DNA from 2 places in the Microbulbifer weihaiensis genome. Region 1 is predicted to be linked to the other one. Evidence: predicted binding sites of a transcription regulator. Region 1 holds the regulator's gene; the other holds the start of a gene.

Region 1 (4,343 bases):
AAACATCACCGTCTACAGCGGCAATGTGGTCATCTCCCAGGGTTCCCTGCAAATTCGCGCAAACCGGGTAGAGGTCTTTGGCAACGCCCAGGGTGAGATTGAAAAAGTGGTGGCAACCGGAAGCCCGGCACACTTCCAGCAGCAGGTGGAAGCCAATACCAACCCGGTAAAGGCGCGCGCCAAGCGCATTGAGTTCCTGGTCGGCAATGATGCCCTGCAACTGACCGGAGCCGCGGATATTGACCGCGACGGCAATACATTGTCTGCCGAGCGCATTGACTACGACCTGAAAAGCGAGCAAATGAAGGCCCAGGGCCGCTCCGACAAAGAGCGTGTGGAAATGATCTGGAAGCCGGAAAGCAAGCCCGCGGACAACGCGGACAATGGGCAATAGCCCCGCCACCAGCAGCGCAAGAATAATCCAGGCTTTCCCCAGCCGACTGAATTTCGGAAGTGACTATGCCGACGCTCAAAGCGTTACACCTCGCCAAGCAATACAAGAAGCGCAAAGTCGTCCAGGACGTATCTGTCAGTGTCAGCAGCGGCCAGGTCGTCGGCCTGCTGGGACCGAATGGCGCAGGCAAAACCACCTGCTTTTACATGATTGCCGGCCTGGTGCAGGCCGATGCGGGCCAGGTGCTCATCGATGACGAAGATATCACCGGCCTGTCGATGCACGGCCGTGCGCGCAAGGGGATCGGCTACCTGCCGCAGGAAGCGTCGGTTTTCCGGCGCCTGACGGTAAAGGACAACATCCTCGCCATCCTCGAAACCCGCAAAGACCTGAATCGGGCACAGCGCCATGAGCAACTGGAAGCCCTGCTGAACGAGTTCAACATCCAGCACATCCGGGACAGTCTCGGCATGGCCCTCTCCGGCGGAGAGCGGCGCCGGGTGGAGATAGCGCGGGCCCTGGCGACGAACCCGGCGTTTGTCCTGCTCGACGAGCCTTTTGCCGGCGTCGACCCGATATCCGTCAACGATATCAAGCAGATCATTCGCCACCTGCGAGACCGGGGTATCGGCGTTCTTATCACCGATCACAACGTTCGCGAAACCCTCGATATCTGTGAAATCTCCTACATCGTCAGCGAGGGGCACATCATCGCCTCCGGGGCACCGGATGAGATCCTTGCCAACAACCAAGTGCGCGACGTCTATTTGGGACACGAGTTCACAATTTAGGGCTATTGAGGGCTGCCCATCCCCCCAAGAAGCAGCTTTCACAGACCAGCATCACAAAACTTGTGAAAATCACTGAATACGCCGCTTTTTTCGGCACACTTATTGCTTGTGTTCGCCGTTTTGCCGGGGTAGTCTGCGGAACTTGAGTTTTACGCCACCGCTCCCAGAGCGAGGCTTTCGGCGAATTGATCGCGCCAGAACTTTCTGCGAACACCTATCCGATGAAGCAGTCACTCCAGTTAAAGCTCGGCACGCAGCTAACCATGACGCCTCAGCTGCAACAGGCCATACGCCTGCTGCAACTGTCGACGCTGGACCTGCAACAGGAAATACAGTCGGCACTGGACAGCAATCCGTTACTGGAAACTGACTTTGATGATCACAGTGGTGAAACCCACCAGGATCAGAACACTCCATCCAATCGTGAACAGCCTGACACCAACAGCGAGAGCACGTCCAGCGAACAGGCCGAGGACGATTGGAGCAACAGTATTCCCGAGGATCTCCCGGTCGACACCCGCTGGGACGACATTTACACCAATTCCAGCTATTCCGGTGGCGAATCCGAAGACTTTGCATTCGAACAGCGCAACGCCGCCTCCGAAAGCCTGCAAGATCACCTGCAGTGGCAGCTGAACCTGACTCCGCTGTCTGATGAAGACAAGCGCATCGGCGAAACACTGATCGACGCCATCGCGCCCAACGGGTTCCTCGACAGCAGCCTTGAAGATCTCGCTGAAGGACTCTCCGTGGATGAAGATGAGGTGCTCGCGGTTCTCAAGACCATCCAGCAATTTGAGCCGGTTGGTTGCGGCGCCCGCGACCTGCGGGAAAGCCTGCTGCTGCAACTGCGGCAACTACCGGAACAGACTCCCTGGCTTGCTCAGGCCCTGACCGTGGTCGGCCAGTACCTGGATTTGCTGGGCAAGCGCGACTTTCGCCAGCTGAGCCGTCGCACCCGCCTGAGTGAAGCGCAGCTGGGTGAGGTTATGCGCCTGATCCAGACGCTTACCCCCTATCCCGGAGAGGCATTTGGTGGAGACGAGCCCCAATATGTCATTCCCGACGTAATTGTCAGTCGCAGGGAACAGCGCTGGGTAGTGGAGCTCAATCCCGAAACCACACCAAAGCTGCGGATCAACGACAGCTACGCCGCGCTGATCAAGCGGGCGGACAATTCCAGCCAAAACAACTACCTGCGGGATAACCTGCAGGAAGCCCGCTGGTTCCTGAAAAGCCTGCAGAGCCGCCACGAGACGCTGCTCAAGGTGGCCAGCTGTATCGTGGAAAAACAGCAGGGCTTCTTCGAGCAGGGCCCGGAAGCCATGAAACCCATGGTGCTGGCTCATATTGCCGAAACCATCGGTATGCACGAATCGACCATCTCCCGGGTGACCACGCAAAAATACATGCTTACCCCTCGTGGCGTGTTCGAGCTGAAGTACTTTTTCTCCAGCCATGTGAGCACGGACTCCGGCGAAGACGCCTCTTCCACCGCGATTCGGGCACTGATCCGCAAGCTGATCGATGCAGAAGTGCCCCGCAAGCCCCTGTCCGACAACAAAATCACCCAGGAGCTCGACAAGCAGGGAATTCAGGTCGCCCGCCGCACGGTTGCCAAATACCGGGAATCCATGGGAATTCCCTCCTCCAGTGAAAGAAAGAGACTGGTTTAAAGGCTATAGTCACTATTCAAGCGATTCCAAGCCAGTTTTGAACACTTTCTGGACAACCAACGCCCATACTTTGAGTGTATCCTTCCATTCTGACGCACTTCCTAGTAGGGTTGCCGCCCTGAAAAGGGGGCGGCCCATTGTGTTGAAACCGATGAGGAGAAATCCATGCCGATCAACATCAGTGGCCATCATGTAGACGTTACTCCGGCCATTCGCGACTACTGTCTGAATAAACTGGAAAAACTCTCCCGCCACCATGATCTGATTACCAATACGCAGGTGATACTGTCCGTCGACAAACTCATCCAGAAGGCCGAAGCGCGTGTACACGTGAACGGACGGGATGTATTTGCCGATTCGGAGTCCGAAGACATGTATGCTGCGATAGACTCATTGACCGACAAACTGGACCGACAGCTCCTCAAACATAAAGAGAAGTTACGCAGTCACCGCTAGAACTCCAGCACGCTATGACATTGGAAGCCTTACTTTCTCCCCGCCTGAGTCTTTGCCACCTGGCGGGGAGCAGCAAGAAAAAACTGTTACTGAACATTGCCCAGGCAATCGCGGAACAATACCCCGAGCTCGACTCCGATACCGTATTCAACCAGCTGGTTGCCCGCGAGCGCCTGGGCTCCACCGGCATTGGCGAAGGCGTTGCCATTCCCCATTGCCGCCTGCCGGGCTGCGAACGCCCGATCGGCGTTCTCTGCACGACATCACCCGCGGTGGACTTCGACGCCATCGATCGCCAGCCAGTCGACCTGCTGTTTGCCCTCCTGGTGCCTGAGGACTCGGATCAGGAACATCTCGATACGCTGGCAGAAATCGCTACCCTGTTCAGTGACAGCCGGGTGCGGGACAAGTTGCGCGCAGCCACGTCCAGTGATGATCTATACGCACTGGCCATTAACAGCGCTGCCGCGGCATAATGACGACTACTCAGCCGGCTGAGCCCTGAAAGCTCCCGGCGGTCCACTCAAGCAGCAAGGAGCGCTTGTTTCATGCGTCTGGTTATCATCAGTGGTCGCTCCGGGTCAGGCAAAAGCTCGGCACTGCAACTACTGGAAGATGTCGGTTTCAACTGTATCGACAACCTCCCTGCCAGCCTGCTACCAGAACTGATTCGCAGGGTCGGTGAACACCCTCCTGCGGAGAATACCCAGCTCGCCCTCGGTATTGATGCCCGCAACCTCTGGCACGATGTGCGCCAGGCACCCAAAGTCATCAATGAACTGCGGGATAGCGGCGTGGATTGCGACGTTATCTATCTGGATGCCCGCTCCCCCGTTCTGGTGCAACGGTTCAGTGAAACCCGCCGCAAACATCCACTGAGCGACAGCCGTACCCATTTGCTGGAGGCCCTCAATCGCGAAAAGGAGCTGCTGGCGCCGCTTGCGGCAATGGCAGACCTGGTGATCGACACCAGCAGCCTGAGCCTCCACCAGCTGCGCGACCAGGTCAAATCACGGGTGGTCGGCA
Region 2 (4,343 bases), on a different contig from region 1:
CTCCCCTGGAAACCGCCGGACAGCCCCATGGGCCAGGAAATGCGCTGATCGGTGATCACCCTGCCGGAATCCGGATAATCGATCCCGCCCATAATCCGTAAAAGTGTTGTCTTGCCCGCACCATTGCGCCCAAGGATTCCGATATTTTTTCCCTCGGGAAATACCGCATTTACGTCACGGAACAGCACCTTGCGGCCCGCTGGCGTACGGAATGATTTGGTGAGATTGCGCAATTCGATCATTGGCTGCGCACCAGGTCGCGCCACTGGCTGCGGTAGACCAGCAAGCCAAAGGCCAGCATTACCAACGAACTCGTTGCCAGGTACGGCAAATTGGCAAACATGCCGTGATAGCTGGCGAACAGCCCTTCACGTGTGAGCTCAATCATATGCAGCAGGGGATTCCAGGACAGGTAGCCGTGATACTCCTGGGGCACCTGCTCAAGCGAAAAGAAAACACCGGAGATAAAGTACAGCGGGCGCACAATCATGGGCGCAAACTTGGCCACTTCGGGAAATTTAGTGCCCACAATGCACATGGTGAGACTGATACCCAGGCAAAACCCGAAGAACAGCAGGTTGACCACCACCAGCAGCAAGAAATCATTGAAACGGGCGGTTACCCCAAACCAAGCCAGGATGCCCAGCAGCGCCACTAGGCTAAACAGGTAGATAGCGAATTCCAGCAGCACCCGGCTCAGCACCGCATCAAACGGACGCAACTGCCGGTAATTGAACAACCCGCGATTGGACTCCACCGCAGCCAAGCCCTTATTGAAGCACTCGCTGAAAACAATAAATGGGGCGATACCCGCCAGCATGAACAGCATGGTGGGTATACCAGGATAAAACTCCCCGCCGGCAAAACTGAAGATGACCGCGAGCAGCATGATATGCATCGCCGGCTCCAGCAGCACCCACGCGTAGCCAAGACGCCACTTGCCAAAGCGGGTCTTCATCTCGCGAATAAGGAGCGCGCGGATCACATCTCGCTGGATCTGCCACGGGTTACGCTGGAAGGTTGGATACATTGAATTTGATCTATTGGATTCTTATTACATCACCGCCAACAGGCCCCCAAGGCGGCTCCCGGTCAAGGGAAAATTCCTGCAAAGAGATCCTTCTCTGCGCTCACATACGACATTTCGGAAATGTGATGCACGTCTATGCAAGCAAGCAGAAAATTCTACCTCAAAGCCTCTCCGCGATCATCCGTAATTCAGCTACAAGAGGCTGCTTTCCGGAAAAATCTGTGACCAGCAGGACAACGGGGAAACAGCCCCCACAAATCTGGCCAGTAATAATTCAGCAGAAACAGAAAAGGCCGCACTTTTTAGCCTCGCTGGGTAATTCACGCTCATCTGCGCGGGATGATTCGCGAGCCCTGCTCGCTCACCCCTTCGGGGTCGCCTTCGGCGCTCTGCGTCGCCGCAAGCGGCTCCTTGTGAACCGGAGCTAAGCCTCGATCACAGGCAGTTCTGCCAAATACGAAAAAGGCCGCACTCGAAAGAGTGCGGCCTTTTTCGTATTTGGTGGAGCTAAGCGGGATCGAACCGCTGACCTCAACACTGCCAGTGTTGCGCTCTCCCAGCTGAGCTATAGCCCCAAATTGGGTTGCTTTCGTGTTTGCGTTTCCCCCGAAAGCGAGGCGCATTTTAACAGCGCTCCCCCGGGTGTCAACAAGAAAAAACAACTTTTTAATCAAATAGTTAGCAAAATCTGTGGACGCGGAGTCAAGGCATGTTTCCGCGCCCACTTTGCGAAGCCGCTTAAGCCGAGACTTCTTCACGCTGCGGCTTTCGCGCCAGTAGGTATTCGCGCAGGCCATCGCCCACTTCCGCGTGATGCAGGCCGTATTCCAGCTGGGCTTTCATATACCCGAGCTTGTTACCGCAGTCATGGCTGTGACCCACGATGCGGTAGGCGTCTACGGTCTGGACTTTCAGCAGTTCATCAATGGCGTCGGTCAGCTGGATTTCACCGCCGGCCCCCGGCTGGGTTTTTTCCAGCAAATCCCAGATTTCAGCTGGCAATACGTAGCGGCCTACTACCGCCATATTCGACGGCGCCGCATCGACACTCGGTTTTTCGACCATACCGTCGATCTTGGCTACGCTGCCCACGTGCAGCTCCGCCCCCAGGCAGTCCACCACTCCGTACTTGCTGACGTCTTCCCAATCCACGGACTCGACCATGATCTGGCTCGCCTTGGTCTGCTCAAAGTTGCGTACCATGGCGGCGAGGTTGGTGGTGGTCAGGTCGGATGCGTACTGGTCAATCAATACGTCCGGAAGCAAAACGGCAAACGGGTTGTCGCCCACTACCGGGCGCGCGCAGGAAATCGCATGACCGAGGCCCTTGGCTTCCGCCTGGCGCACGGAAATGACCGTCACGTCTTTGGGCACGATGGAGCGGACTTCATCCAGCAGCTGGCGCTTGAGGCGATTTTCCAGCTGGGCTTCCAGCTCGAAGGAGGTGTCAAAGTGGTTTTCGATCGCGTTCTTACTGGCGTGGGTAACCAGTACGATCTCTTTGATCCCGGCCGCCACTGCTTCGTTGACCACATACTGGATCAGCGGCTTGTCCACGATCGGCAGCATTTCTTTGGGGATGGCCTTGGTGGCCGGCAACATACGGGTCCCAAGACCGGCGACGGGGATCACTGCCTTTTTAACATTGGTCATGTTTTATCCTTTTTTTTAAGTTACTTCCTGGTTAATCCATTAATTCCAGATTTTGCCGCATTCTAACCCTCATATGAGACAAGTGTCACACAGGCGTGCATTCAAACTTTGCCGGTTTGTGTCTCACTAAGAGGCACAGGCAAAAAAAATGCCACCTTATTGCATGTGGCATTTCTTTTGCGCGATCAGTCCCGGGCGGAGCCCGGGACTGTGGCGCATTACAGGGACGCGTATTCCTTTTCCCAGCGCTTGAGCACTTTCTTGCCAGCACCACCCAGCACATCGATGGCCTGGCGCAGGCGCGCCCGGCTCAGGTCTGCACCCAGCAGATCCATCGCATCCATCACTGAGAAGGACGCGGTGGTACCGCTGACGGCGACGAACAGCGGGGCATTGAAGTCTTTCAGCTTGATATCCATCGCCGTGGACACCGCCTTCACCGCCGCGAAGATCTCGTCTTTGCTCCAGGTGCGCAGGGCTTCCAGGCGCCACAGGGTGAACTGCAGGACTTTCTTCTGCTCTTCCAGGTCCAGCTTGTTGTCGGCGAAGCTGGCTTCAGTCAGCGGCAGCTTGCCGGCGGCCAGGAAGCTCACCAGCGGGGCGAAGTCTCCGAAGGTCTCCATGCGGCCTTTGGCGTGGGGCAGTACTTTCATCAGGTTTTCGCGGTTGAGCAGCCAGGCCTGCAGGCGATCCGCCAGGGCCGCGTCTTCCAGTTCGCGAATCCACAGGCCGTTGAGCCAGCTCAGCTTCTCCACGTCGAATACCGGGCCGCCCAGGGAAACCCGCTGGATGTCGAAGTGCTTGAGCATCTCTTCCAGGGTGAACTTCTCGCTCTCGTCGGGCATGGACCAACCCATGCGGCCGAGGTAGTTCAGCAGGGCTTCCGGCATGAAGCCGGCGCGCTGGTAATAGAGGATGGAGGTCGGGTTCTTGCGCTTGGACAGTTTGGTTTTGTCCGGGTTGCGCAGCAGCGGCAGGTGGCACAGCACCGGCATTTCCCAGCCGAAGTATTCGTACAGCAGCTTGTGCTTGGGCGCGGAGTTGATCCACTCCTCACCGCGCAGGACGTGGGTGATCTCCATCAGGTGATCGTCCACCACGTTGGCCAGGTGGTAGGTGGGCATGCCGTCTGACTTGAGCAGTACCTGGGCATCTACCTGGGCCCAGTCGATCTCGATGGTGCCGCGCAGCAAGTCTTCAATCACGCAGGTGCCGCTCTCCGGCACGTTCATACGTACCACGTAGGGCTCACCGGCCGCCTTGCGCTTGGCGACTTCTTCTTCCGGCAGAGCCAGGTCGCTGGGCTTCAATGTGGTGCGGCCCGCTTCCTGCAGGCCGGCGCGCAGCTGCTCAAGCTCGTCGGCGGTGCGGTAGCAGTGGAACGCGTGGCCTTTCGCCACCAGCTCATCACAGTACTTCTTGTAGATGTCGCCGCGCTCGCTCTGGCGATAAGGACCGTGGGGGCCGCCGACATCCGGGCCTTCCTGCCACTCGAGCCCAAGCCAGCGCAGGCTGTCGAGAATGGCCTGCTCTGACTCCGGGGTGCTGCGAACCTGATCCGTATCTTCAATGCGCAGAATAAACTGGCCGCCCTGGGCCTGCGCAAAGCACTGATTGAACAGGGCAATGTAGGCGGTACCTACGTGGGGATCGCCGGTGG

Evidence for each region. The regulator sigma-54, encoded in region 1, starts transcription at its own class of promoters, with help from an activator protein. The targets are predictions, from matches to a motif close to TGGCACANNNNTTGCNNT.
Region 2: a site for sigma-54 is predicted at 2,820-2,837, ahead of galU (UTP--glucose-1-phosphate uridylyltransferase GalU). Genes of this name have one in related genera too.

Annotation. Positions count from the first base shown of each region.
Region 1 is NZ_JBLWFL010000005.1:294,475-298,817, forward strand. Features, by position in the region: gene lptA (lipopolysaccharide transport periplasmic protein LptA) at 1-394, shown strand, start outside; gene lptB (LPS export ABC transporter ATP-binding protein) at 460-1,185, shown strand; gene ACNKU7_RS07590 (RNA polymerase factor sigma-54) at 1,407-2,861, shown strand; gene hpf (ribosome hibernation-promoting factor, HPF/YfiA family) at 3,027-3,317, shown strand; gene ptsN (PTS IIA-like nitrogen regulatory protein PtsN) at 3,332-3,793, shown strand; gene rapZ (RNase adapter RapZ) at 3,866-4,343, shown strand, end outside.
Region 2 is NZ_JBLWFL010000002.1:114,501-118,843, reverse strand. Features, by position in the region: gene ACNKU7_RS04360 (ABC transporter ATP-binding protein) at 1-242, opposite strand, end outside; gene ACNKU7_RS04355 (ABC transporter permease) at 239-1,030, opposite strand; tRNA gene ACNKU7_RS04350 (tRNA-Ala) at 1,530-1,605, opposite strand; gene galU (UTP--glucose-1-phosphate uridylyltransferase GalU) at 1,769-2,683, opposite strand; gene gltX (glutamate--tRNA ligase) at 2,902-4,343, opposite strand, start outside.